DNA from 4 places in the Mixta calida genome. Region 4 is predicted to be linked to each of the others. Evidence: predicted binding sites of a transcription regulator. Region 4 holds the regulator's gene; each other region holds the start of a gene.
What was found. The regulator CRP, encoded in region 4, controls carbon source genes, mostly activating them, when cyclic AMP is high. The targets are predictions, from matches to a motif close to ATGTGANNNNNNTCACAT.

Region 1 (7,260 bases), 510 kb from region 4:
ATGTGCCGCCCAATTTTCATGGCTATTCTGAGGAGAGTCCCACCATGGCCCAAAATGAAATTTGGTATGAAACCCTTCATGCCGGCTTCGGACAATATTTCACGGTAGATAAGGTGCTTTACCGTGAAAAAACCGAGCACCAGGATCTGGTTATTTTTGAAAACGCCGCTTTCGGGCGCGTTATGGCCCTCGACGGCGTGGTACAGACCACCGAGCGCGACGAATTCATCTATCACGAAATGCTGACGCATGTGCCGCTGCTTGCCCATGGCAACGCCAAAAAGGTGTTGATCATCGGCGGCGGCGACGGCGGCATGCTGCGTGAAGTGAGCCGTCACGCCGGGCTGGAGCAGATCACGATGGTTGAAATCGACGCAGGCGTGGTCGAATTCTGCCGTCAGTATCTGCCGAACCACAGCGCAGGCGCCTACGACGATCCGCGCTTCCGTCTGGTGATCGACGACGGGGTTAACTTCGTTAATCAGACCGACGAAAAGTTTGACGTGATCATCTCTGACTGCACCGATCCGGTGGGTCCGGGCGAAAGCCTGTTTACCTCGGAATTCTATGCAGGCTGTAAACGCTGCCTTAATGAAAATGGCATCTTTGTGGCGCAGAATGGCGTCTGCTTCCTGCAACAGGATGAAGCGGTCACCAGTCATCGCAAGCTGGGTCATTATTTCAGCGACGTCAGCTTTTATCAGGCGGCGATCCCGACCTATTACGGCGGCATTATGACCTTCGCCTGGGCCAGCGATAATCCGGCGCTGCGCCAGATTGACGCCGCGACGTTGCAGGCGCGTTTTGCGTCCGCAGGCCTGAACTGCCGGTATTACAATCCGGCGATCCACACGGGCAGCTTCGCTCTGCCGCAATATCTGTTGAATGCGCTGTCAGCGCCGACCGGACATTTATAAGGGGTGAACTAAATTGCAAAAGCTGAAACTACATGGCTTCAACAACCTGACGAAAAGCCTGAGTTTTTGTATCTACGACATTTGCTATGCGAACAGTGAGGCTGAACGTGACGGCTATATTGCTTATATCGATGAGCAGTACAACGCCAATCGTCTGACTGAAATTCTGACCGAGACCTGCTCAATCATCGGCGCGAACGTGCTGAACATTGCGCGTCAGGATTATGAACCGCAAGGCGCCAGCGTAACCATTCTGGTCAGCGAAGAACCGATCGATCCAAAGGATATCGATAAATCGGAGCATCCTGGCCCGCTGCCAGGTTCGGTGGTCGCCCACCTGGATAAAAGCCATATCTGCGTCCACACCTACCCGGAAAGCCATCCCGAAGGCGGGCTGTGCACCTTCCGCGCCGATATCGAAGTTTCCACCTGTGGCGTGATTTCACCGCTGAAAGCGTTGAACTACCTGATCCACCAGCTGGAATCGGATATCGTCACCATCGACTACCGCGTGCGCGGCTTTACCCGCGACGTAAATGGCGTGAAGCACTTTATCGATCACGAGATTAACTCTATACAGAACTTTATGTCGGACGATATGAAAGCGATGTATGACATGGTCGACGTGAACGTTTATCAGGAAAACATCTTCCACACCAAGATGTTGCTGAAAGAATTCGATCTCAAGCATTACCTTTTTAATACCCGGCCGGAAGACCTGACCCCGCAGGAACACAAGCGGATCACCGACCTGCTGTGGAAAGAGATGCGTGAAATCTACTATGGCCGCAATATCCCCACTGTCGGCCTGAAAACGCAGTAAGGCCCTGCCTTGCCGGGGCGGTTCCTGCCGCCCCGATTCATTATGCGCTGCGGGCCTGCGCCAGCGTCAGTTCTATCTTCTCCCGGCGCAGCTGCGCCTGCGTCTCTTCATCCAGCCGCCCGTCGGTTATCACTTCCGTCAACGCCTGTAACGGCGTCACGCAAAACAGCGACCAGGAACCATATTTACTGCTATCGGCCAGCAGCACGCGACGGCGCGCATTAATCAGCAGATCCTGCTTCAGCCCCGCTTTCTCTTCCGTCGGCGTGGTAATCCCTTTCTCCAGGCTCCAGGAGTTGCAGCTGACGAAGGCGATATCGGGATGGATAGTGCGTAGCAGACGGCGCCCGTGTTCGCCGATGCAGGACTGGCTGGAATCATCGATGCGTCCGCCGATAATCGTCACTTCAATCTGGCGAAAACCAGAGAGGAACAGCGCAATATGCAGATCGGCAGTGATCACGCGCAGCGGCAGATGGGTTAGCTGGCGCGCCAGCTCCAACATCGTGGTGCCGGCGTCCAACACTACCGCGTCTCCGGCCTTTACCAGCTTCGCGGCTTCGTGGGCGATCGCCTGCTTCTCCGCCAGATTGCGTTGGATCTTTTCTGAGGTGGTAGGCTGTTCAGGAATAAAACGGTTCAGCGTCACGCCGCCATGCGTCCGGCTGATAACGCCTTCCTTATCCAGCTTGATCAGATCGCGGCGAATAGTGGCGGGCGAGGCGGAAATGGCCGTCACCAGTTGATCAACAGTAACCAGATTATGGCCTTTCAAATAATCCATAATCTGGTCGAGGCGACTTTGTCCTTTCATCTTTCCCTATGCAAGTTGCATCGCAAGTTGAATCGAGATCGCCATGCTCTCAGACTTCGCTTTACCTGTCCAGGCAATATCAAATGCGGTGCCGTGGTCCGCCGAGGTACGGATAAACGGTAGTCCGGCGGTGATATTGACCCCGTCGTAAAAGCCCAACAGCTTAAGCGGAATGTGCCCCTGATCGTGGTACATCGCCACCACCATATCGTACTGGCCTTCATAACATTGCAGGTAAACCGTATCTGGCGGACAGGGGCCGTAAGCGTCAACGCCGCGCGCCTTCATCGCCTCAATAGCCGGGCCGACGATACGGATCTCCTCGTCGCCGAATAGCCCGTTTTCACCCGCGTGCGGATTCACGCCGGCAACGGCGATGCGCGGATGGCTGTAGCCGACGCGGCGTAAAAAAGTGTCCGCCATACCGATCACCGTTTCAACGCGCGGCTGGTTCAGCGTATCGAGAAACTTGCGCAGCGCGATATGCGTGGTGACGTGAATGACCTTTAGCCGCTCCGTATAGAGCACCATGGCGTAATCTTTACTGTCGGTCAGTTTAGCCAGCAGTTCGGTATGACCAGGATAGAGATGCCCGGCGGCGTGGAGCGCCTCTTTATTCAGCGGCGCGGTGGCAATCGCCTGCACCTCGCCCGCCATCGCCAGACCGGCCGCGCGCCGTACGCAACGGTAGGCCAGGTCGCCCGCCTGCGCCTGGACATTGCCCGGCGTCAGCGTCGCCGGATCCGCCAGCGGTTCGTCCAACACGTTGATCGTGCCCGGCGCAAAGCGCGCATGGGAAACGGCGCCAATCTCGCGCAACTCAACCTGAGGAAGGTTACCCTGCGCCATGATGCGCCTGAATGTTTCCAGGCACCCCACCACAACCGCTGGCGCGCCGTTTAGCTCTCCTTCAGAAAGCGCTTTAATAATGATTTCCGGGCCGATACCGGCGGGATCACCCATGGTTACGGCAATGGTCTTAGTGGTCACGGTACATCTCCTCAATAAACGAAAGCGCGTCACAGAGCGCACTCTCAGAACCAAAACCGCCGGCTTTGGTAATCACCGGCAAATCATCAAGCTCGCTGTTGATAAAACGGCCGCATGGAATACAGGGCGCCACCTCCTGCTGAATACGGTAGCCCTGCGCATTCAGCGCCTGCGCCACCGCAATGGCGATATCGCCGCCGGTAAGAAACAGGCCGCCAATGCGCGCGCGTTCCATAATCGCCAGCGTCAGCTCGCCGAGCAGTTGGCTCAGCCGCTCGCCCAGCTCCGCGCGACCGCAGTGAAACTGCTGGCACAGCGCATCGATCTGATGACGATCGTTCATGCTGCGGCTGGTACGTAAAATGCAGTGTTGTCCGGCAGCGATCAGCGCGCTCGCCTGTTGCGCCAGCCGGTCGATATCGCGCCGGTCATGGTTCAGCAGCAACGCCGCATCCACCTCCACCGCCTGCGCGCGCCGGTTGCGGATCGCCAGCTCAACCTGACGCCTCGTCGCCTCGCTCATCGAACCGGCGATTGCCAGCACGGGCAGGCTCTGCCGCGCAGCAACGCAGGCGCTGGCGGGCAGCGCGGCGGCCAGCCCGGCGGCGCCCACCAGTAGCGGCGGTTCCTCCAGCGCCAACGCCGCGTCCGTGATCAGCGCCAGATCCCGTTCGGTAATCGCGTCGGCCACCACCACGGCGGCGGGCGCCTGCCGCTGGCAATGACGCAACAGTGCCGACAGCTCGCCGCTGCGCACCGTTGAGAGCGTCACCTCTGTTACCGGCAGGCGGCTCTGCTGTGCCAGGATTTCTTTAATACGCGAGGCGACAATCGGCGTGCGCGGATCGCTGGCAAATTCGGTTTGCGCCAGCGGCGTCTGATGCACCAGACACTCGCCGTTCAGGGTGGTGCGCCCTGCGCCAGGGATCGCGGCGGCGACCAGCGCCAGCCGTTTTCCGCTGGCCCGCAGCGCCGCCTCAATCTCTGCGCCGATATTGCCGCGAAAGGTGGAGTCGATTTTCTTGTAGATCAGCAGATCCGCCTGACGCCACGGCGTCAGCGCTTCCGTGACCGCCTGCGCCGCCGTGGCCGCATCAAAGGCGCGGCTTTCGGTATTGATCACCAGTACGTCAGCATGGCGCGACGGTTTCTGTCGCGCAGAGAGCATCACTTCGGTGTGCGCCCCCTTCTTCGCCAGCTGAACGCCGGTGTCGTTGGCGCCGGTAAAGTCATCAGCAATGACGACCATTTTCATAGCCACTCCTTTCTACTGCATTGGCTTTCGCCTCTGCGCCCGCCAGGCCTGCTTTCTTATCAAGAGGCCATGATTAACCAAAACCGTAACATGATTATATTCAATCACGATTGATTAAATGTGAGCAACCTCAAATTAATCGAAAGCGATATACCCTATAAAATTGGGCAGCCATGCAATGCTTGTATTTAAAGATGACGAAATACAATCAACTGCTTCAGCGATTCCGGCGTGACAAGGAGAAAAGGCAGACCTCATGAACATCAACAGCACCCTTATCAGCGGCTTTCAGGCGCTTAACGATATCGGCTATCTGATCCAGAACCGGCGTAACCTGCTGCTGGTGACCGATAAAAACATCATCGCCATTCCTGCGGTCGCGGCGCTGATCGAAAGGTTACGCCGCCAGACGGAGCGGCTGACGATTCTGGACGGCGTGCCGCCTGAGCCGAGTCAGCACGACGTCAGCGCCCTGCTGAGCGGTATTGAAGACAGGCGGATTGATATGGTGATCGGCGTCGGCGGCGGCAGCGTATTGGATGTGGCAAAGCTGCTGTCAGTGCTTTGCTGTCCTGACGCGCCGACGCTGGAAGCGCTGCTGGCGGGCGTGAAGCCTGAAGCGCGCCTGACATCGCTGCTGATCCCCACCACCGCCGGCACTGGTTCCGAGGCGACGCCCAACGCGATTCTGGCGATCCCGGAACAGGAGACCAAGGTCGGCATTATTTCGCCAGTGATGTTGCCCGATTACGTGGCGCTGGCGCCGGAACTGACCACCAGCATGCCGCCGCACATTGCCTCCTCTACCGGCATCGATACGCTGTGTCACCTGATTGAATGCTTTACCGCCACGGTCGCCAATCCGGTCAGCGACAACTATGCGCTCATCGGCATGAAAAAGCTGTTCGCCAGCCTGGAAACCAGCGTCGCCGAGCCGCACAACCTGCAGGCGCGCCTCGATATGCTTTGGGCCTCCTGGTACGGCGGCGCCGCCATCGCCCACGCCGGCACGCATCTGGTGCATGCCCTTTCCTATCCATTAGGCGGCAAATATCACCTGCCGCACGGTGTGGCGAACGCCATCCTGCTGGCGCCCTGCATGCGCGTAATCCGCCCCGCTGCGGTCACGAAGTTCGCGCAAGTATGGGATCTGGTGCCCGGCGCAGACGCCACGCTGAGCGATGAAGAGAAATCCCACGCGCTGGTGGACTATTTCGCGGCGCTGGTACAGCGCCTGAAACTGCCCGCCAGCCTGGAAGCACTGGGCATTGGCGCCGATCTGTTGCCAGCGTTGGTCAACTCGGCGCTGGAGGTGCAGCGCCTGATCAAGAACGTTCCGACCGCGGTTAACACCGATCTGGTGCGGGGTGTCTACCTGACCCTGTTTCCGTCATCCACGCAGAGGTAACCATGAAACAGAACATTACGGGCGTCCTGACCGCCGTCGTCACCACTTTTGACGCGCAGGGCGCGTTTCACCCTGCCGCCCAGCGTCAGCAGGTGCGCCGTCAGCTGTCGGCGGGCAACGGCATTTTTTGCGGCGGCACCAACGGCGAATTTTTCGTGCTGAACGAGCGGGAGAAGCTGGCGGTAACGGAAACCTGCGTTGATGAGGTGGCCGGCCGTGCGCCGGTGGTGGCGCACATTGGCGAAATCTCGACGCGTGAGACTATTCGCCTCGGCAGACAGGTGGCGCGGCTCGGTGTGGATGCGGTCTCGGCGATTACGCCCTGGTTTGTGCCGCTGAAGCAGGAAGAGCTGATCACCCATTATCGTCAGGTAGCGGACGCGCTGGAGACGCCGCTGTTTCTCTATAACATTCCGGCGCGCACCGGCAATACGTTGCAACCGGAGACGGTGCGCGCGCTGGCGGCGCATCCGAACATCATCGGCATCAAAGACAGCGCCGGCAGTTACGACAGCCTGAGCGGATTTCTTCAGGCCACGCAGGGTGTGGAAAATTTCAACGTGCTGAACGGCCCCGATTCGTTGATTCATCAGGGCTTTGTCGACGGCTGCTCCGCCTGCATCTCCGGCCTGGCGAACGTCGCGCCGCAGGCGATCAATGACATCTGGCGTCATTTCCAGGCGGGTGATTTGGAGACGTCCCGACAGGCGCAGGAGAACGTGACCGGCCTGCGTACCGATCTTTACAACGTCGCCTTTTCCCCGGCCGCGGTGAAAAAAGCGCTGGCGCTAATGGGACAAGACGTTGGCGAGAGCCGCTACGCGGTGCGATTCAGCGCCGACGAGGAACAGCGCATCCGCCAGATTGTGAATCAGTATCTGCAATAACAAAAAACATAACGTCCACATGATTACGTGAAGGGGCTGCCCGGCCCCAGGGTTCATTACGTCTGAGAGAGGCCATAATGAAAGAATTTGCTGCTGTCGATACGCTGATCATTATCGGTATCGTGATTGCGTATATCTTATTTACCACCTGGCTCACCTGGCGGCT
Region 2 (7,260 bases), 1.7 Mb from region 4:
CTGAAAGGCCTGGCGGCCTCGCTGATGAAGATCGCCAACGACGTGCGCTGGCTCTCGTCCGGTCCACGCTGCGGCATTGGCGAAATCGCTATCCCGGAAAATGAGCCGGGCAGTTCCATCATGCCAGGCAAGGTTAACCCGACACAGTGCGAAGCGATGACCATGCTCTGCTGTCAGGTGATGGGCAACGATGTGGCGATCAATATCGGCGGCGCGTCCGGCAACTTCGAGCTGAACGTCTTCCGTCCGATGGTGATTCATAACTTCCTGCAATCTGTTCGCCTGCTGGCAGACGGCATGGACAGCTTTAATAACCATTGCGCCGTCGGCATCGAGCCGAACCGCGATCGCATTACCCAGCTGCTGAACGAATCGCTGATGCTGGTGACTGCGCTCAATACCCATATCGGCTACGACAAGGCGGCGGAAATCGCCAAGAAAGCGCATAAAGAGGGGCTGACGTTGAAGGCCTCGGCGCTGAAGCTGGGCTATCTCACTGAAGATGAGTTTGACGCCTGGGTGCGTCCGGAAGATATGGTCGGCAGCATGAAGCAGTAAAGGTTATTTACGGGGCCGCAACGGCCCCGTTTCTTTTTTTCCGCCATGCTGTAAAGCATTCCTTCTGCCTTAACCCGTTACACCTCGCTCACCGGTCGGTCGCAATACAGATGCAGACGCGGGATCAGCAGCCACAGCTGTTCCGCCTGCGGCTTATAGCGATGGGTAATATTCTCCGCATCGTAATTCAGCAGTTCGCCCAGCACCGGCACCTGCTGTCGATCCGGGCAGAGCACCAGCAGCGGGGAGGGACAGGCCAGCTGCGTCTGTTTTTGCTGCTCTTTGTCCCAGATGCGCGCGATAGGCTGTACCTTCACGGGACGTTTGATTTTCAGCCGCGCGCCTTTCGGCAGCGAACGCACCGCCTCCAGCTCCTGCTGTACTTTTTCCGCCCACTGCTCGCGCGTCCAGGGCGCCTGCGCGCGTCCCGCCTTCAGGCTTTTTTCCAGCTTCTCGGCTATCTCCTGCGGCGTAACGTTTTTAATAATATGCTTATTGGCCCAGCCGAAGCGCACGCTGTCAGGCGCATCCAGCAGGGTAATGGCGCGATAGGCGTTCAGGGTCAGCAGGCCGCGCAGGTGAGTATGCACAAAATCGAAGCGCGCCTCGCTCGGCAGCCCCGATTCAACGGTAATAATGCGCTCCAGCGCCGCCTTCAGCTGATTGACCTTCTCAACCTGCTGGTGGAGAAGGGCGTGCTGGTGGTTGTCCGCCTCGAAGCAGAGCGCGCCGGGCAGACGCACCGCTGCTTTGGTGCTGATATTCTCCGACTGATGCTGAATAAACAGCCGGCAGTAGTGCTGTAGAGCCCGCTGTCGCGCATCGTCGCCAAGATGCTGCGTCACATTGATTTGCGTCACCGGGTCGTGTTCGGCGCCTTTTGCCACCGGCGGCAGGGAGAAGACGCGGCCGATCAGCAGAGGCAGCGCCGTTAACTGCTGCTGCAACGCGGCGAGTTCTTCTTCCAGCTGGCTGGCGCACCGGCGCAGATCTTCCACTAAATCGTAGCGGCTCATGGCGACTCCTTTAAAGAACGTCAATTAGTTACAACATACAATTTTAAACACAATTAATGATACCTCAGCAACAGAGAAAAAACCAGTCAGGCAAAAAGAAAAACGCCGCCCGCAGGCGGCCTCAGGAATCACAGCTTACGAGTATGCAGCCGGGTGGCCACAAACAGCGCGATCAGCAGCAGCAGGGCAATAAAAGCCGTAATACCCGGCCAGCCGTAACGGTGCCAGAACAGGCCGCCCAGGGTGCCCGCGACGCTGGAACCGACGTAATAGCTGAACAGATAAAGCGATGAGGCCTGACCTTTGGCGCGACGCGCGCGCGGGCCGATCCAGCCGCTGGCCACCGAGTGCGCGGCGAAAAAACCGGCGGTGAACAGCATCATGCCGGGGAAAATCAGCCAGAGCGACTGAAACAGCGTAATCAGCAGGCCGATCAGCATAACCGCGGTCGAGAACAGCAGCACCGGGCCGCGACCGCAGCGGGCGGTCATCGCGCCTGCCTTCGGCGAACTCCAGGAGCCGGTGAGGTAAACCACCGACAGCAGGCCGACCACCGCCTGGCTTAGCGACCAGGGCGCGCTCAATAAGCGGTAGCCGATATAGTTAAACAGCGTCACAAAGGCGCCCATCAATAGAAAACCTTCAGCAAACAGCAGCGGCAGGCCGCGATCGCGCCAGTGCAGACGGAAATTAATCATCAGGCTGCGCGGGTTCAGCGAGGCGGGGCGAAAATGACGCGACGCCGGCAGAATTTTCCAGAACATCAAGGCCGAAGCCAGCGCAAAGCAGCCAATAAAGGCGATCGCCACACGCCAGGAACTGAAATCAGTAATAACGCCGCTGAGCAGGCGCCCGCTCATGCCGCCGATTGAGTTGCCGCTGATATACAGTCCCATCGAAAACGCGATAACGCTGGGGTGAATCTCTTCGCTCAGGTAGGTCATGCCCACGGCCGCTACGCCGCTCAACGCCAGCCCGGTCAGTCCACGCATAATCAAAATACCGTGCCAGCTGCTCATCGTGGCGGAAAGCAGGGTAAAAATCGCGGCCAGCAGCAGCGCGACCACCATCACCGGCTTGCGGCCAATGGCGTCAGAGAGCGGGCCGGTCACCAGCAGCCCCAGCGCCATCAGGGCGGTGGAGATGGATAAAGAAATACTGCTTGCCGCAGGCGAGACGCCGAACTCCTGCGACAGCACCGGCAAAATCGGCTGTACGCAGTAAAGCAGGGCGAAAGTCGCCAGGCCTGCCGAAAACAGCGCCAGCGTCACGCGCATAAACTGCGGCGTGCCGCGTTTAATATAGCGATGCTTGTGAACGGGGAGAGAAGAAGCAGGCTGTACGTCGTCAGCGGGCAGAGACGCAGTATGAGATGAGCGATCCACAACGGTTTCCTGAGTTAAACATCCATCGCTTAATTGTGGGTGCAAGGTAATATACTGTCTAATATATTAATTATCTGAAATGATACTTATAAAATATGAATATTGAGCTGCGTCATCTGCGCTACTTTATTGCCGTCGCCGAGGAGCTGCATTTCGGTCGCGCCGCGCTGCGTCTGAATATCTCGCAGCCGCCTTTAAGCCAGCAAATACAGCTACTCGAACAGCAGATCGGCGCGCGCTTGCTGGCGCGCACTAACCGCAGCGTGCAGCTGACCGCCGCCGGGCGTCAGTTTCTGCAGGACGCGCGCGCCATTCTGCTGGATGTCGAACAGGCCGCCAGCCGCGCCGCGCGTCTGCATCAGGGAGAAGAAGGCGAAATCCGCATCGGTTTTACCTCGTCCGCGCCCTTTATCGCCGCCGTTTCCGACGCGCTGTTCAATTTTCGTCAGCGCTATCCGCAGGTACATATTCAGATGCAGGAGATGAATACTCGCCAGCAGCTGACGCCGCTCAGCGACGGCAGGCTGGACCTCGGCGTGATGCGCAATACGCCGCTGCCGGATACGCTCGCCTGGCAGCTGTTGCTGCGCGAGCCGCTCTGTTGCGTATTGCATCATGCGCATCCGCTGGCGCGTCGACCGCTTGTTTCAGTGCGCGATCTGGCACAGGAGCCGTTTGTCTTCTTCGATGCACAAAGCGGCACTGCGCTGTATGGCGAAATTATGACGCTGCTGCATCGCTATCATATCCAGCCGTATATCACTCAGGAAGTAGGCGAGGCGATGACTATCCTCGGCCTGGTGGCGACCGGGCTCGGCATTTCCATTCTGCCCGCTTCGTTTCGCCGGGCGCAGCTGGCGCATGTAGTCTGGCTGCCGCTGGCCGAGCCGGACGCCTGGTCTGAAATGTGGCTGGTCTGGTCGCGCCAGCGGGAAACCAGCGCGGTGATGGCCCATATGAAAGCGCTGCTGTTGGGTAAAAATCAGGCGTAATTTTTCCTGAGCAGGACGGTTTTTGTGCGGTAAATCACATATCGAATCAAATAGTTGACGACCTTCGATAACTGCTCCACCATAGCCTGAGAAGGTTTATTTTGAAGCGCGAAAATAAGTGGGAGCAGGGGGAGTGATAGCGGACAGTCAACCTGGTCACATCGACCAGATCAAGCAGACAAACGCTGGGGCTGTGTATCGCCTGATCGACCAGTTTGGCCCAATATCGCGTATTGAGCTTTCCCGGCGGGCGCAGCTGGCGCCGGCCAGCATCACCAAAATCGTGCGTGAAATGCTGGAAGCGCATCTGGTGCAGGAAACCGAATATCAGGAACCGGGCAGTCGCGGTCGGCCTGCGGTCGGTTTGATTCTGGACACCGTCGCCTGGCACTATCTTTCCATTCGCATCAGCCGGGGAGAAATCACCCTGGCGCTGCGCGATCTCAGCAGCAAGCTGGTAACAGAAGAGACGCGACCGCTGCCGGTTAAGAGCGAAACGCCGTTGCTGGCCCGCGTCACCGTCGAAGTCGATCAGTTTTTTATTCGTCATCAGCGCCAGCTTGAGCGTCTGACCGCTATCGCCATCACCTTACCCGGTATTATTCACACCGGTAGCGGCATTGTGCATCGCATGCCGTTTTACGACGTGGCGGATATGCCGTTGGGGCCGGAACTGGCGGCGCATACTGGCCTGCCGGTCTATATTCAGCACGACGTCTGCGCCTGGACCATCGCCGAATCGCTATTCGGCGCCTCGCGCGGCGCCAGCGACGTTATCCAGATTGTGATTGACGATAACGTCGGCGCGGGCGTGATCACCGGCGGACGCCTGCTGCACAACAGCCGCAGTTCGCTGGTTGAAATCGGCCATACTCAGGTCGACGCCTGGGGTAAACAGTGTTACTGCGGGAATCATGGCTGTCTGGAAACGGTCGCCAGCATCGGCAGCATTCTGGAACTGGCCGCGCAGCGTATGCCGTCGGTGCCCAGCTCCAGCCTGCACTATCAGCCGCTGAGCGTGGACTCGCTGTGTGACGCGGCGCTGAACGGCGATCCGCTGGCGCGCGATATCATCACCGGTATCGGCAACAGCGTCGGCCGCATTCTGGCGATCATGGTCAACCTGTTTAACCCAGAAAAAATTCTTATCGGTTCGCCGCTCAACCGCGCCGCCGCGGTGCTGTATCCCGCTATCGGCGCCTCGATTCGTCAGCAGGCGCTGCCCGCCTACAGCGCCGACATCCAGGTCGAACCGACCGAATTCCCCAATCTGGGTACCATGCCGGGCGCCGCGCTGGTTAAAAACGCGATGTACAACGGCGAACTGCTGGTCAAACTGTTACAGGGCTAATCAAACCTCCGCTATCCTGCAAAAAATTGCGCTAACGCAAGCTGTTATCACGCGTGATTTCCTACACTGTCCGGCGTAAACCGATGATTAAAGTTTAACTATTTCAGGCCGTCAGCCTGCCGGAGTGTTGCTATGCTGAGTCGTCTTTTCATTACCGGTACGGATACCGCCGTCGGTAAAACTGTCATTACCCGCGCCCTGATGCAAAAGCTGGCGGAAAGTCATGTCGCTGTCGCAGGCTATAAACCGGTCGCCAAAAGCAGCCAGATGACGCCGGAAGGGCCGCGCAATAAAGATGCGCTGGTGCTGCAACAGGCCTCCACGCTGGAGATGCCGTATGAAGCGGTTAACCCGATTACGCTGCTGGAAGATGAGATCAGTACCCACCGCGGCGAGCCGATTAACTACGCGCGCCTGAGCAGTGGGCTACAGGCGTTACAAGCACAGGCGGACGTGGTCGTGGTTGAAGGCACTGGCGGCTGGCGCAGTCTGATGAACGATCTGCGTCCTTTATCGGACTGGGTGATTCAGGAGCAGCTGCCGGTCGTCCTGGTGGTCGGCATCAAGCTGGGCTGCATCAGCCATGCGCTGCTGACGGCGCAGGCGATTATCAATGATGGCCTGCCGCTGCTGGGTTGGGTGGCGAACCGCATTAATCCGGGCCTGGCGCATTACGCAGACATTATCGACGTGCTACAGGAGAAGATCCCGGCGCCGCTGCTAGGCGAGCTGCCTTATCTGCCGCGCGCCGAGCAGCGTGACCTGGCGGGCTATATCGACCTCTCTGCGCTGACGCAGCCGCAGGCGGTGGCCTGAAAGTAAACAGGCGCGCCGAGACGCGCCTGATAAGGCTTTCTGACGCGATTAACGGTTAACGATTCAGCGAGCGGCGCGTCCGACCGGAGCTGAGGTAATCGGCGATATAATCCTGCGAAATCTCTCCGCTGTACCGCCCATCCTCATCGACAATCGGCATCCAGACCGAGTTGTGTTCATAAAGCTTCGACAGCACCACGCGCAGATTCTCTTCCGCTTTGCCGGTGATCTTAAAGCTGTGCAACAGCTCCTCGCAGTTGCCGCTGGCGCCGCGCGCCTCGCGGCGTTTCACAAAGCCGAGTGGACGACCGTCGTTATCCACTACGGTGATCGATCGCATATCGTTATCGTCCATCAGCGCGAACGCCTCCGCCAGCGGAGTAGAGCGTTTCACGGTCAGCGTCTGCTGCTGATCGGTCACGTCGCCAGCCTGCACCAGCAGCAGCCGTTTCAGGGTGCGGTCCTGACCAACAAAAGAGCCGACGAACTCATTGGCCGGTTTCGCCAGCAGCTCATCCGGGGTGGCGCACTGCACGATCTTGCCCTGTCCGAAGACGGCGATCCGGTCGCCCAGCTTCAACGCCTCATCGATATCGTGGCTGACCAGCATCACGGTTTTCTTCAGCTGGCGCTGCATCTCAAGAAACTCGTTCTGAATCGCCTCACGGTTGATCGGGTCGACCGCGCCGAACGGCTCATCCATCAGCAGCACCGGCGGATCGGCGGCGAGGGCGCGGATAACGCCGATGCGCTGCTGCTGGCCGCCTGACATCTCTTTCGGATAGCGGTTTAGGAACTTATGGGGATCGAGCGCGACCATATTCATCAGCTCGGTCGCGCGCTCGCGGCAGCGTTTTTTATCCCAGCCCAGCATGCGCGGCACCACGGTAATGTTCTCCTCAATGGTCATATTGGGGAACAGGCCGATCTGCTGGATAACGTAGCCGATATTGCGCCGCAGAGTCACGGTATCCTGCGTGCTGGTATCTTCGCCGTTGATGGTGATTTTTCCGCTGGTCGCCGGGATTAGGCGGTTAATCATCTTCAGGGTGGTGGTTTTGCCGCACCCGGAAGGGCCAAGCAGTACGCACATCTCGCCGGCGGGCACGTGCAGGCTGACATTGTCCACCGCATTTATCGTC
Region 3 (7,260 bases), 540 kb from region 4:
GCGTAGCGGATCAGCACGCCGCCGCAAATCAGCGCCAGTCCGGTCACCGCGATAATGCCCGCGCGCAGCTGCAACAGCGTGATGGCGCCCTTTTGAATGCCGCGCAGCGGGCCGAGGCGGTTGCTGCCGTCGCTGCCTTTCACCGCGTCGCCGTAGTCATTGGCCAGATTAGAGAGCACCTGTAACAGACCGCTGGTCAGGAAACAGAGCAGGGCGACGGTCAGGCTGAACTGACCCTGCCACCACGCCAGCGCCGAGCCGGTCAGAATAGACGCGAACGCCAGCGGCAGCGTGCGCAAACGCAGGCTTTCCAGCCAGCCCCGGAAATGAAAGGTGGTTATTCGTTGAATATATTCCATAAGCGTAACCGCAGCCGACTCTAATTAAAAAGGGGTAGATGAAGTCTACGGCGGCACCCTGTCAGACGCCTTAATCTTCGTCAAATTGCAGGAGGGTTAAAAAGCGGTCATAAAAAAGGAGGCCGAAGCCTCCTTAGAAAGATAAAGCCGCCGGTTACAGAATGAAGCGGCTGAGATCTTCGTCCGCCACCAGCTCATCCAGATGTTGAGACACATAATTGGCGTCAATGGTAATGCTGTCGCCGCTGCGGTCGCTGGCGTCATAGGAGATATCCTCCATCAGACGTTCCAGTACGGTGTGCAGACGACGCGCGCCGATATTTTCCGTGGTTTCGTTAACCTGCCAGGCGGCTTCGGCGATACGGCGGATGCCATCGTCAGTAAAGCTGATATTAACGCCTTCGGTCGCCATCAGCGCCTTGTACTGTACGGTCACAGAAGCGTTGGGCTCGGTCAGGATGCGCTCGAAATCATTGACGGTCAGCGCCTGCAGCTCAACGCGGATCGGCAGACGACCCTGCAGTTCCGGGATGAGGTCTGACGGGCTGGCGACCTGGAAAGCGCCGGAGGCGATAAACAGAATATGGTCTGTTTTCACCATGCCGTGCTTGGTGGAGACGGTGCAGCCCTCCACCAGCGGCAGCAGATCGCGCTGTACGCCTTCACGTGAAACGTCCGGGCCGGAGGTCTCGCCGCGCTTACAGATTTTATCGATCTCATCGATAAATACGATGCCGTGCTGTTCGACGGCGTCGATTGCTTCCTGCTTCAGCTCTTCCGGGTTAACCAGCTTGGCCGCTTCTTCTTCGATCAGCAGCTTCATCGCATCTTTGATCTTCAGCTTGCGCGGCTTCTGCTTCTGACCGCCCAGGTTCTGGAACATCGACTGCAGCTGGCTGGTCATCTCTTCCATGCCCGGAGGCGCCATAATTTCAACGCCCATCGGCGCGGCGGCCAGATTGATTTCAATCTCTTTGTCGTCCAGCTGGCCTTCGCGCAGCTTTTTACGGAACGACTGGCGGGCTGCGGACGGCTCGGCGCTTTGCTCCGGCTGGCCCCAGTTGTTTTTCGCTGGCGGGATCAGCACGTCAAGAATACGTTCTTCCGCCATCTCTTCGGCGCGGTAGCGATTTTTTTCAATCGCCTGCATGCGCACCATTTTCATCGCCGCATCGGTCAGATCGCGGATAATGGAATCCACTTCTTTACCGACGTAGCCGACTTCGGTGAACTTGGTCGCTTCAACCTTAATAAAAGGCGCGTTTGCCAGCTTGGCCAGACGACGGGCGATTTCAGTTTTACCCACGCCGGTTGGGCCGATCATCAGAATGTTTTTAGGCGTAACTTCATGGCGCAGATCTTCTTCCAGCTGCATACGACGCCAGCGGTTGCGCAGGGCGATCGCCACAGCTCGCTTGGCGCCATCCTGGCCGATGATAAACCTGTTCAGTTCGCTGACAATCTCGCGCGGAGTCATTTCAGACATAATTTCGATCCTTACGCTTTGGACGCTAATTCTTCAATAGTCAGATTGTGGTTGGTGTAGATGCAGATGTCACCTGCGATACCCAACGCTTTTTCAGTAATGTCGCGCGCGCTCAGCTCGGTGTTTTCCAGCAGCGCGCGGGCGGCGGCCTGGGCATACGGACCGCCGGAACCGATAGCGATCAGATCGTTTTCAGGCTGAATGACATCGCCGTTGCCGGTGATAATCAGGGACGCGTTTTCATCCGCCACCGCCAGCAGCGCTTCAAGCTTGCGCAGCATACGGTCGGTGCGCCAGTCTTTAGCCAGTTCCACCGCGGCTTTGACCAGGTGGCCCTGATGCATTTCCAGCTTACGTTCAAACAGTTCGAACAGGGTAAAAGCATCTGCGGTGCCGCCGGCAAAACCTGCAATCACTTTGTCATGGTAGAGACGACGCACTTTTTTGACGTTGCCTTTCATTACGGTATTACCGAGCGTAGCCTGGCCATCACCGCCAATTACTACCTGGCCGTTGCGTCGTACACTTACTATCGTTGTCACGGGCAGACCCCTTGTTACAGTGGAAAAAGAGCTCCGCGCAGCGTGACGCGGAGCCTAATGCAACAAGATATGGGGCAGGTTTAGAGGGTTTCAACCCCCAAGAGCGAGAGGAATGCAGCTGGAGTGACCGGCGCTGCGCAGGCGTTTTAATGTGCTGTCGGCGCTGGCGCGGCTGTTGTACGGACCGATAACCACGCGGTTCCAGCCGCCACCGCTGGTGATGCGGCTTTCAAAGCCTTCAAACGCCAGCTGCGCGCGCACCGATTCCGCCTGATCGCTGCCTTTAAAGGAGCCGCATTGCACCATCCAGCGCTGAGACTTCTCTTTTTCCACCGCTTTGGCTTTCGCCGTCTCCTGCTGTTTAACCCGGTTGTTATCCTGCGTTTTCGGCGCGTTTTGCGGCAGCATATGCTGCGTTTGCGCAGGCGGATTATATTGCTGCTGAGCACGCTGCTGTTGTAACTGCTGCTGTTGTGCGCGCTGTTGTTGCTGTAGGACGCGCTGCTGCTGCATTTGCTGTTGCTGCTGCAACTCCAGCTGTTGCTGGGCGCGCTGTTGTTGCATCTGTTGCTGCTGTTGACGCTGTAGCGTCTGCTGACGCTGCACCGGCGTCTGTTCGTTCCACGGCACTTCGTTCAGCTGCGTTGGCGCCTGACGCATATCGGCCTGCATCTGCTCAAGCAGCTGGCGCTGTTCATCGGTAAGCTGCGTCTGAGAATGGACTTCCCCGCCGGCGGACGGTTCTTTCGGCACCGGTACGCCGATCTGCCGGTTTTCCAGCTCTTTGATATATTTCCAGCGCTCTTCCGGTTTAGGCGGCAAACCGTTGCCGCTGACTTTATGATCGGGGATAACAGGCGTTTCTTCTTTTTTATGGTGAGCGATAAACCACAGCCCGCCAACAAAAGTCACCAGCACCGCAACCGCCAGCCCTATCATAATTTTAGAAACACCGGAGCTGCCATTGCGCTTTTTGCTGCGGCTATTGCTTTTCTTGCGACGCGTCCCTGTCGAACGCCCGCGGCCTACATAATCTTTTTGTGCCACTAATCGTTCCGCTAATTCAAAGAAGAAAATGCCTGCCGGATAAGAGGGCGCTGAGTGAGGGCGGCGGCGCAGCTATCCGGCTGTCAGCCCGCCATGTTACTCAAGGGCTGGAAGTTTGACCAGCAGGGAGTCGTTTAAGAATCTGCTGAAATTGCCTGATACACGGCATTTTCCGGCTTAGCTGGCGTGTATTGTGCTTCCGCGCAGTTTTAATTCAAACTCCAGCAGACGCGAGCCGTTGCGGACGATTTTCCCCTGCAGCTGCTCCAGCAGCAGCAGCATCGCTTCCCGCCCCAGCGCAAAGCGTGGCTGCGCCACCGTAGTCAGCGGCGGATCGCTGTAGCGGGCGAGTTCAATATCATCAAAACCCACCAGCGAGAGATCCTGAGGAATACGCAGCCCCATGCTTTTCGCCTGCGACATCGCGCCCAGCGCCATAATGTCGTTATGGCAAAACAGCGCCTCAGGCGGCTTCGGCAATGCCATCAGACGCTTGAAGGCCGCGGCGCCCGCTTCAAAGGTAAAATCGCCGCGGACGATATAGCGCGGCTCTACTTCTTGTCCGTGGCGACGCAGCGCCTGAATGTAGCCCTGCAAACGGTAGTGACTGAGCGGCATCTCTTCTGGCCCGGCAATGCAGGCGATGCGGCGATGCCCAAGTTGCCAGAGGTGATTCACCGCTTCGAAAGCCGCCGTCAGGTTATCGATATGGACCGTCGGCAGTTCCAAATCCGGCGCAAATTCGTTCGCCATCACCATCGGCGGCAGGTTGCGTTGTTCTTCAACGCCAGTATCGAAGGGCACCTGCGAACCAAGCAGCACCATGCCGTCGATCTGGCGCGTCAGCATCAGACTGAGAAAGGTTTTTTCCTGCTGATTCTGATGAGCGCAGTCGCCAATCAGTACCAGATAGCCTTCCGCCGCCGCGGTCACTTCCACGCCGCGGATAATTTCACTGAAAAAGGGATCGCAGATATCGGGGACAATTACCAGAATGGTGCGTGATTCGCTGCGCTTAGCATTGCGCGCCAGGGCATGCGGAGAGTAGCCGACGTCAATAACCGCCTGTTCTACTTTCTGGCGGGTCGCCGCTGAGACCTTTTCTGGATTCATCAGCGCGCGGGATACGGTGGCGGTTGAGACTCCCGCACGTTCAGCCACATGTTTCATCGTAGCTGCCGTCGACTCCTGGTTCTGCTCCAACGCTTTCCTCCTCGCACGGGTTGTACCGGCCCGACTATTTGCCATGTTTCGTCATGCTGCGCCTGTTGCGGTCAAAGCTGACGTTCATCACATTTTTATCAGATTGCAGAAGGCGCCGTTACTCAATTTGCATGAAAAGTGTGACTTATTCGACGTTTTTAGATCCAGCTCGCAAACCTTTGCGTTAGCCGTCTTTAGCTTTCCGTCGGATCGACGTCGAGCGTCCATTTCACCTTCCGCGATAGCGGCAGCGTAGAGATCAACGGCATCGTCGTTTTCAGCAGCTGTTGCAGCCGCAGACGGGCAGGGTGCTGAAGCAGCAATTGCCAGCGATAGCGCCCGCCGCGTTTTGCCTGCAACGCCGGCACCGGGCCCATGATCCACAGCGCCTCGTCGCGCAGCGGGCTCGCCTCCAGCAAATTGCGCAGCTGATGCAGGAACGCGGCGGCCTGCTGGTTATCATGATCTTCCGCGCGAAACAGGGCGTGACTAGTAAAAGGCGGCAGCTGAACGCTTCTGCGTTCACTTAGCGTCTGAGCAGCGAAGGCGTCATACCCCTGATGCAGCAATATTTGCAACAGCGGGTGTTCCGGGTGATGAGTTTGCAACAGCACTTCGCCTTGCTTACCGGCGCGGCCGGCGCGGCCAGCCACCTGAATATAGAGCTGGGCAAAACGTTCGGCGGCGCGAAAGTCAGCGGAGAACAGCGCGCCGTCCACATCCAGCAGCGACACCAGCGTCACATCAGGAAAATGATGGCCCTTCGCCAGCATTTGCGTGCCGATCAGAATACGCGCGCCGCCGCGAAACACGTCGGCCAGATGCTGCTCCAGCGCGCCTTTGCGGCTGGTGGTGTCGCGGTCGATGCGCGACAGCGGCACGCCGGGAAACAGCGTTTGCAGATTATGCTCCAGCTGCTCGGTGCCTAATCCCACCGGCACCAGATGCGTGGAGCCGCACTGCGGGCACTGGCGCGGCACCGGCCGCTGGCTGTCGCAGTGGTGGCAGCGTAGCTGGCGCTGTTGCTGATGCAGCGTGTAGTAGTGATCGCAGCGCTGGCATTCGGCTATCCAGCCACAGTCGTGGCACAGCAGCGCGGGCGAAAAGCCGCGGCGGTTAAGAAACAGCAGCACCTGGTTATCCGCCTGCAGATGCTGACGCATGCGCTGGATCAGCGCCGGAGAAAGACCGCCCTGCAGCTGAACGCCTTTGAGATCGATCAGCTGCTGCGTCGCCTGGCGAGCGTTGCCGGCGCGTTTGCTCAGGTTGAGCTGACGATACTTGCCGCTCTGTACGTTATGCAGCGTTTCCAGCGCAGGCGTGGCTGAACCCATCACGATGGGAATATTTTCTTCGCGCGCGCGGAATACGGCGAGATCGCGCGCATGGTAGCGCCAGCCTTCCTGCTGTTTATAAGAGCTGTCGTGTTCTTCATCGATAATAATGACGCCTGGACGGGCAAAGGGCGTAAACAGCGCGGATCGGGTGCCGATGACGATGGCGTTTTCTCCCTGACGCGCGCGCAGCCAGACGGCCATGCGTTCGCTGTCGTTGAGGCCGGAATGCAGCACGTCGATGGGCGCATTGAAGCGCGCGCGGAAACGCGCGATAGTTTGCGGCGTCAGCCCGATTTCCGGCACCAGCACCAGCGCCTGTCGGCCGCGGCTCAGCACATTTTCCAGTACGCTGAGATAAACTTCCGTTTTGCCGGAACCGGTAATGCCCGCCAGCAGCCAGGGCGCGAACTCCTCATCCTCGCTGCGGATAGCGCCGACCGCCATCGCCTGTTCGGTATTCAGCCGCAGCCGCTCGCCGTTGATGCTAAAGCTGGCGCGCCAGTCTTCACGTGCGGGCAGATGCTCGCGCAGATCGCAAAGCCCTTTCGCCCGTAATGCCTGCAGCGCCTGATCGGCCAGATCATGCTGCGCGATCTCGTGTCGATAAAGCGGCTGCTGGCGCAGAATCGCCAGCGCCTGCTGCTGTTTCGGCGCGCGCTTCAGGCTTTCCGGCGCGGTTTCGCGCCCCAGTTCGGTAATAAACCATTGCCAGAGCGGCGCTTCCTGCGCCGGCTTTCCCTGACGCAGCAGCACCGGCAGGGCGTGAAAAAGCACTTCGCCCAGCGGATAGTGATAGTAATCAGCGGCCCAGTGCAGGATGCGCCAGAGAGACGGGGGAAACAGGGATTCGTCGTCGATGACTTCCAGCACGTTTTTCAGCTGGGCTTCCGGCAGATCGCTTTGCTCGCTGAATCCCACAACGACGCCGATCGCCTTGCGGTTGCCGAAAGGCACGCGCACGCGCCCGCCGACAACGGGGCGCAAATGGGCGGGGAGCAGATAATCGAACCGGCGTGCGAGCGGAACGGGCAGCGCGACCTGAGCAACGGGCATGACGTTATCCGTAAAAAGAGTTGGACGGCGTAGTGTACACTGTGTCGCCATCATTGTGCGGATTCGATTGCATCAGCCGGTTATTTTCTGTATAGTTCGCCGCCTTTGGTGCAAAACAGCGCATCAAAAATCACCAGAATTTTTAATCCGCGTGTGGTGCCGGCGCAGGTTTTACCTGGCGCGGGAGAGCGACACGGCCTTTACTGAGGTTATCCCATGAAACAAGGTATTCA
Region 4 (7,260 bases):
ATCGCGCGGCGCTGGCGGAGCGGAATGTAAAGTGGGCCGCCGTAGAGTATGCTAACGAAGTAGAGTGCGAGGCGGGCTATGCGGCGATGGAGCGCCTGCTGGCGCGTGGGCAGCGGCCTGACGCGGTGTTCGCCGTATCGGACGTGTTGGCCGTTGGCGCGATTCACTGCGCCCGTCAACACCAGCTGCGCATCCCGGAAGATATCGCCATGCTGGGCTTTGACGGGCTGCCGTGGAGCGCCATGCTGTCGCCGCCGCTCAGCACGCTGGAACAGCCCATGCATCAACTGGGGGTGCGCAGCGTGCAGCTACTGCTGCAACGTATCAAAGATCCGCACGCCCCCCATGTGCATGAGCAGCTGAACTGCAAACTGGTGGAGCGCGCCTCCAGTTGATTAATGCCAGATTAACAGAACGCAGGCGGCCGTCAGCGCACCCATGGAAAGGTTAAAAATTTTCCAGGCGCGGCGGCTACGTAGCAGGCGCCCAATCAACGTGCCGAAGCCCAGCCAGATAATCCCTGCGACCAGGTTGACCAGCGCCATGCCGATGCTGATCGCCACCACCGATCCCCGATAGGCCTCGCCCGCCAGACTAAAGCTGGCGACAGCGCCCAACGCCATCAGCCAGGCTTTCGGATTCACCAGCTGCAAAATGCCGCCCTGCCAGAACGGCATCGGGCGCGAGGGCGCGTCGCCCATCTCCAACTTTTCATAAGCGGCGGTGGCGATTTTCCACGCCAGCCACAGCAGATAGAGGCTGCCGGCGATTTTCAGAAACAGGTGCAGAGAAGGATACAGCAGGATCAGACTGCCGACGCCGAAGGCGACCAGCAGCAGCATCAGCTGCATGCCGAGCATAATGCCGATCATTAGCGGCATGGAACGTAAAAAACCAAAATTGGCGCCAGCGGTGGTCAGTAACATATTATTCGGGCCTGGTGTAATCGCGGCGACCCAAAGAAAGCCCAACATCGATAAAAACAGACTCAGTTCCATGTAGCGGATATCCCTCATCCTGTAAAATTGCTAACCTGTCGAAGCTATCAGCGAGCCCGGTATCCTACAAGCCTTAGATGATGAAATTAAATCACGTACGTGAGTATTCCTTTATCCCAATGAAAGGGCTGCATAATCCCCATTTGCAGACGGTGTTGCCACGCTTGTTTCGCCGTCGCATTCACCTCAAGCCGCACTGGCAGCGTCTCGATCTGCCGGACGGGGATTTCCTCGATCTCGCCTGGAGCGAAGATCCATCGCAGGCGCGCCATAAGCCGCGCGTGGTGCTGTTTCACGGTCTGGAAGGCAACTTCAACAGCCCTTATGCGCACGGTCTGCTGCAGGCGTGGCGTCAGCGCGGCTGGCTGGGGGTAGTGATGCATTTTCGCGGCTGTAGCGGCGTGCCGAACCGCATGGGCCGCATCTACCACTCCGGCGAAACCGGCGACGCCAGCTACTTTTTACAGTGGCTGCGCGACACGTTCGGCGACGCGCCGACGGCGGCGGTCGGCGTCTCGCTGGGCGGCAATATGCTCGCCTGTCTGATGGGCGAACAGGGCGACGTCTGCCTGCTGGATGCGGGCGTGGTGGTCTCCGCGCCGCTGATGCTGGAGCCATGCAGCGCCAGGCTGGAGCAGGGTTTCTCCCGCGTCTACCAGCGCTACCTGCTGGGCCAGCTCAAGCTTAACGCGCGTCGCAAACTGCAGGCCTGGCCCGGCACGCTGCCGATAGACCTGCCGCAGCTGAACGCGCTAAAACGGCTGCGCGATTTTGATGACGCCATCACCGCGCGCGCCCACGGGTTTATCGACGCCGTTGATTACTACCGCCGCGCCAGCGCTATGCCGCTGTTGCCCAACGTGCGTAAACCGCTGCTCATTATTCATGCGAAAGACGATCCCTTTATGACTGACGAGGTGATCCCCGATCTGACGCAGTTACCTGCTAACATTGAATATCAACTGACAGAACATGGCGGCCACGTTGGTTTTGTCGCCGGTACGCTGCGCCATCCGCAAATGTGGCTGGAACAGCGCATTCCCCAATGGCTTTCACCTTATCTGGATAACTAAGCTGTGATGATTCCCTGGCAAGATCTGGCGCCGGAAACGCTGGATAATCTGATTGAAGCCTTCGTGCTGCGCGAAGGCACCGACTATGGCGAGCAGGAGCGTTCGCTGGCGGAGAAGGTAGAAGATGTTCGTCGCCAGATAAAAAGCGGCGAAGCGGTGCTGGTCTGGTCGGAACTGCATGAAACGGTGAACATTATGCCGCGCGGACAGTTCCGCGGCTAAGCATCGGCATCTCAGCGCTGTGCGCCGCATCACACTATTCGCTTTCTGCGCCGCGCGTGCGGTGATGACACTTCCGGGCTAAACGTGATAACAATGCTCATTGCCCGATTTAACCCAGAGAGTGTCTATGTCAGCCAGACATCCGATTATTGCGGTGACCGGCTCCAGCGGAGCGGGAACCACCACTACCAGCCTTGCCTTTCGCAAAATTTTTCAGCAGCTGAACCTGCACGCCGCGGAGCTGGAAGGCGACAGCTTTCACCGCTATACGCGGCCGGAAATGGATATGGCGATCCGTAAAGCGCGCGACTCAGGACGTCATATCAGCTACTTCGGCCCGGAAGCGAACGATTTCGGCCTGCTGGAGCAGACCTTCGTCGAATATGGCGAAAGCGGCCGCGGCCAGTCGCGTAAATATCTGCATACCTACGATGAAGCGGTGCCGTGGAACCAGGTGCCCGGTACCTTTACCCCCTGGCAGCCGCTGCCGGAGCCGACGGACATTCTGTTTTATGAGGGGCTGCACGGCGGCGTCGTGACCCAGCAGCACAACGTGGCGGAAAAGGTCGATCTGCTGGTCGGCGTCGTGCCGATCGTCAACCTCGAATGGATTCAGAAACTGGTGCGCGACACCAGCGAGCGTGGCCATTCGCGCGAGGCGGTGATGGATTCGGTGGTGCGTTCGATGGAGGATTACATCAACTACATCACACCGCAGTTCTCGCGCACCCATATCAACTTCCAGCGCGTACCGACGGTGGACACCTCTAATCCGTTTGCCGCGCGCGCCATTCCTTCGCTGGATGAAAGTTTTGTCGTGATTCATTTCCGCGGGCTGGAGGATATCGACTTCCCCTATCTGCTGGCGATGTTGCAAGGCTCGTTTATTTCGCACATCAATACGCTGGTGGTGCCGGGCGGCAAAATGGGGCTGGCGATGGAGCTGATTATGCTGCCGCTGGTGAAACGGCTGATCGAAGGGAAAGAGATCGTTTAACTGACCCTGTCAGGGCGTTTCGATTCGCTCATAGCTGTGGGTAATGGCGACGCTTTTGCCCAGCATCATCGCTACGGTGCAATACTTTTCGGCGGAGAGTGTGACAGCGCGCGCTACCGCCTTATCGCTCAGGCCGCTGCCGCTGACGATAAAATGCAGGTTGATATGGGTAAAAACGCGCGGCTCCTCCTCGGCGCGCTCCGAAGTCAATCTGACCTCGCAGTCGCTTACCGCGTGACGCCCCTTTTGCAAAATAGAGACAACATCGACGGCGCTGCAACCGCCGGCCGCCAGCAAAATCATCTCCATTGGACTTGGCGATTTATCGCCGGAATTGCCATCCATCAGAATCTGATGGCCAGAGGCGGACTCGCCCATAAAGGTCAGCCCTTCTACCCATTTTACGCGTGCCTGCATATTCACCGTTCTCCGGATAATTCAGCTCATTGCCAGCCTACGCTTTCAATGACTAAACGGCAATTGTCCGATTCACCTCAAGCTGAAGCGAGACAACAGGAGACAGTAAGATAAAGCTGTGCTACAAACAAAGCTGTAATATTTTCGTTCTAAGAAACGAATACGGGACTCTTTCACGCCTGGGCGCGCCAAATTTTCCCGAATAAATTTCCAGCAGGAAACGCCAGAAGATTTTAACGCCTGACAGGGAAAACTGCCCCCTGTATTTAGGGCACGATTACAACAGAGGATAACAGCGAATGGTTCTCGGCAAACCGCAAACAGACCCTACTCTCGAATGGTTCCTGTCACATTGCCATATTCATAAGTATCCATCGAAAAGCACATTGATTCACCAGGGTGAAAAGGCCGAAACGCTCTATTACATCGTAAAAGGTGCGGTCGCGGTGCTGATTAAGGATGAAGAAGGCAAAGAGATGATCCTCTCCTACCTCAACCAGGGTGATTTCATTGGCGAGCTTGGCCTGTTCGAAGAAGGCCAGGAGCGCAGCGCATGGGTGCGGGCGAAAACCGCCTGTGAAGTGGCTGAAATTTCTTATAAGAAGTTCCGTCAGTTGATTCAGGTGAACCCTGATATTCTGATGCGTCTCTCCGCTCAGATGGCACGTCGCCTGCAGGTTACGTCAGAGAAAGTGGGCAATTTAGCTTTCCTGGACGTTACGGGCCGCATCGCGCAGACGCTGCTCAACCTGGCAAAACAGCCTGACGCCATGACCCACCCCGACGGGATGCAGATCAAAATCACCCGTCAGGAAATCGGCCAGATCGTTGGCTGTTCGCGTGAAACGGTCGGTCGTATTTTGAAAATGCTGGAAGATCAAAACCTGATCTCCGCTCACGGTAAAACGATTGTCGTCTACGGCACACGTTAAGCTTATTTAAACGCACGGCGTGATGCCCCCGCATCACGCCGTGTTTATTTTTGTGATGTGGCGATGTGGCGATGTGGCGGAGAATTATCTACCATCCTGAAGTGAACTACGCACTGCGTCAGACGCTGGTGCTCTGTTTACCGGTGGCCGTCGGCTGGCTGCTGGGGGATTTGCAAAAAGGATTGCTGTTTTCGCTGGTGCCCGCCTGCTGCAACATCGCCGGTCTGGATACGCCGCATAAACGCTTCTTTAAGCGGCTGATCGTCGGCGGTTCGCTGTTCGCGCTCAGCAGCCTTCTCGTTCAGTGGCTCTCGCTGCAACAGGTGCCGCTGCCCGCCACGCTGTTCGTCATGGCGCTGCTGCTGGGAGTCACCGGTGAAATCGGCCCGCTGCACGCGCGTCTTTTGCCCGCCTCGCTGATCGCCGCGATTTTTACCCTCGGACTGGTAGGACGTATGCCCCTTTGGGCGCCGCCGCTGCTCTATATCGGCGGCACCTTCTGGTACGGCCTGTTCAACTGGTTCTGGTTCCGCCTGTGGAAAGAACAGCCGCTGCGTGAAAGCCTCAGCCTCCTTTATCGCGAGCTGGCCGACTACTGCGAAGCGAAATATACCCTGCTGACCCAGCTTTCCGACCCTGAAAAGGCGCTGCCGCCGCTGCTGGCGCGCCAGCAAAAAGCGGTCGATCTGATCAATACCTGTTATCAGCAGATGCATATGCTGGCGGCCAACCGCGACCATAGCCACCAGCGCCTGACGCGCGCCTTTCAGGTAGCGCTCGATTTGCAGGAGCATATCGCCGTCAGCCTGCATCAGCCGGAAGAGGTGCAGAAGCTGGTGGAGCGAAGCCATGCGGAAGCGGTAATCCGCTGGAATGCGCAGACCATCGCCGCGCGCCTGCGCGAGCTGGGGGACGACATGCTCTATCATCGCCTGCCGTCACGTTTCAGCATGGAAAAGCCGCTGCTGGGGCTGGAAAAAATCGCCCGGCAACATCCAGAAAATCCGGTCGGCCATTTCTGCTACTACCACTTCAGCCGTATTGCGCGCGTGTTGCGCACGCAGCGCCCGCTTTATCGTCGCGATTTAATGGCGGATCGCCAACGTCGACTGCCGCTGCTGGCGGCGCTGCGCAGCTATCTGTCGCTAAAATCAGCCGCGCTGCGCACCGCGGCGCGCTTTGCGGTGATGCTGGTGTTCGGCAGCGCCTTAGCGCTCGCCTTTAACGTGCCGAAACCGTGGTGGATTTTAATGACTATCATGTTCGTCAGTCAGAACGGCTACAGCGCCACGCGCGTGCGCATCCAGCACCGCGCCGCCGGTACGCTGGCCGGGCTGGCCATCGCCGCCGCCACCCTGCGCTTTTCGGTGCCGGAATCGGTCGTACTGCTGGTGATGTTGGCGATTACCCTAATCAGCTACCTGTTTATTCGCAAATATTACGGCTGGGCGACCATCGGCTTTACCGTCACCGCCGTTTACTCGTTGCAGCTGCTGGCGTTAAACGGCGCGCAGTTCCTGCTGCCGCGCCTGATGGATACGCTGATGGGCTGCTGCATCGCCTTCGGCGGCATGATCTGGCTGTGGCCGCAGTGGCAAAGCGGCCTGCTGCGCCAGAATGCTCACGATGCGCTGGAGGCCGATCAAGAGGCGCTGCGTATGCTGTTAGGCAACGAGCCGTCACCGCAGAAGCTCGCCTGGCAACGGGTCGCCGTCAATCAGGCGCACAATGCGCTGTTCAACTCGTTGAATCAGGCTATGCAGGAACCGGCGTTTAATACCCGCTACCTGAACGATATGAAACTTTGGGTGACCCACAGTCAGTTTATCGTCGAGCATATCAACGCCATGACCATTCTGGCGCGGGAACACACCATGCTGCCGCCGGATCTGGCGCAGCGCTATCTGCAATCCTGTGAGATTGCGCTCCAGCGCTGCCAGCAACGGCTGGAGTATGACGGACCGGGCCAGGAGAGCAATATTCTGGAAAGTCAGGGCGGCGAGCCGGAAGGCGCGGTGACGATTATGGAACGTCACGTGAAACGCATCCTTGAACACCTTTCAGTGATGCACACCATCTCCTCTCTCGCCTGGAGCCAGCGGCCGCGCCACGGCAAATGGCTGGCGCGTCGCCTGCGTAAAGGGTAAAAAAAGCGCCTCCGCAGAGGCGCTTACCTAACGTATAAGCTTCAGGGCGCGACCTTTAATCGACATGCGCAGACAAGGCGTTCTGCCGGGACGCAGGCTTTACGCCGGGCGCTTCCTTAACAAGGCCATTCAAGCGGCATTCAGCGCCTTTTCCGCCGCACGGGCGAAGCGCGCCATGCCATCGCCGATATCCGCCAGCGGGATCACCAGCGACGGGGCGAAGCGAATAACCTCGGTGCCTGCGGTCAACACCATTACGCCTTCTTCCGCCGCCGCATGCAGAATATCGCGCGCCTTGCCTTTATGCTGCGGCTTCAGCTGCGCGCCGATCAGCAGCCCTTTGCCGCGAATCTCGCTAAACAGATCCAGCTTCGCGTTGATCGCTTCCAGCGCCTCGATAAAGCGCTGACGACGTGCGGTTACGCCCTCCAGCACCTGTGGCGTGTTAATAATATCCAGCGCCGCTTCCGCCAC

Region 1: the regulator CRP is predicted to act here: its motif matches at 4,918-4,935, upstream of C2E16_RS04435 (iron-containing alcohol dehydrogenase).
Region 2: the regulator CRP is predicted to act here: its motif matches at 3,974-3,991, upstream of mlc (sugar metabolism global transcriptional regulator Mlc).
Region 3: the regulator CRP is predicted to act here: its motif matches at 4,713-4,730, upstream of cytR (DNA-binding transcriptional regulator CytR).

Annotation. Positions count from the first base shown of each region.
Region 1 is NZ_CP026378.1:952,702-959,961, reverse strand. It holds gene speE (polyamine aminopropyltransferase) at 45-917, shown strand; gene speD (adenosylmethionine decarboxylase) at 931-1,740, shown strand; gene C2E16_RS04450 (DeoR/GlpR family DNA-binding transcription regulator) at 1,781-2,554, opposite strand; gene C2E16_RS04445 (D-threonate 4-phosphate dehydrogenase) at 2,561-3,517, opposite strand; gene dtnK (D-threonate kinase) at 3,534-4,799, opposite strand; gene C2E16_RS04435 (iron-containing alcohol dehydrogenase) at 5,056-6,207, shown strand; gene C2E16_RS04430 (dihydrodipicolinate synthase family protein) at 6,210-7,094, shown strand; gene C2E16_RS04425 (sodium:solute symporter family protein) at 7,172-7,260, shown strand, end outside.
Region 2 is NZ_CP026378.1:2,151,430-2,158,689, forward strand. It holds gene fumC (class II fumarate hydratase) at 1-558, shown strand, start outside; gene tus (DNA replication terminus site-binding protein) at 636-1,574, opposite strand; gene C2E16_RS10195 (MFS transporter) at 1,703-2,932, opposite strand; gene C2E16_RS10200 (LysR family transcriptional regulator) at 3,055-3,951, shown strand; gene mlc (sugar metabolism global transcriptional regulator Mlc) at 4,085-5,302, shown strand; gene bioD (dethiobiotin synthase) at 5,435-6,118, shown strand; gene osmV (osmoprotectant ABC transporter ATP-binding protein OsmV) at 6,174-7,260, opposite strand, start outside.
Region 3 is NZ_CP026378.1:4,214,865-4,222,124, reverse strand. It holds gene C2E16_RS20050 (1,4-dihydroxy-2-naphthoate polyprenyltransferase) at 1-359, opposite strand, end outside; gene hslU (HslU--HslV peptidase ATPase subunit) at 514-1,845, opposite strand; gene hslV (ATP-dependent protease subunit HslV) at 1,857-2,387, opposite strand; gene ftsN (cell division protein FtsN) at 2,478-3,434, opposite strand; gene cytR (DNA-binding transcriptional regulator CytR) at 3,612-4,637, opposite strand; gene priA (primosomal protein N') at 4,832-7,027, opposite strand; gene rpmE (50S ribosomal protein L31) at 7,244-7,260, shown strand, end outside.
Region 4 is NZ_CP026378.1:446,363-453,622, reverse strand. It holds gene C2E16_RS02010 (LacI family DNA-binding transcriptional regulator) at 1-395, shown strand, start outside; gene C2E16_RS02005 (LysE family translocator) at 396-998, opposite strand; gene C2E16_RS02000 (hydrolase) at 1,079-2,071, shown strand; gene C2E16_RS01995 (YheU family protein) at 2,075-2,293, shown strand; gene C2E16_RS01990 (phosphoribulokinase) at 2,421-3,290, shown strand; gene C2E16_RS01985 (OsmC family protein) at 3,300-3,707, opposite strand; gene crp (cAMP-activated global transcriptional regulator CRP) at 4,007-4,639, shown strand; gene C2E16_RS01975 (YccS/YhfK family putative transporter) at 4,711-6,786, shown strand; gene argD (bifunctional acetylornithine/succinyldiaminopimelate transaminase) at 6,916-7,260, opposite strand, start outside.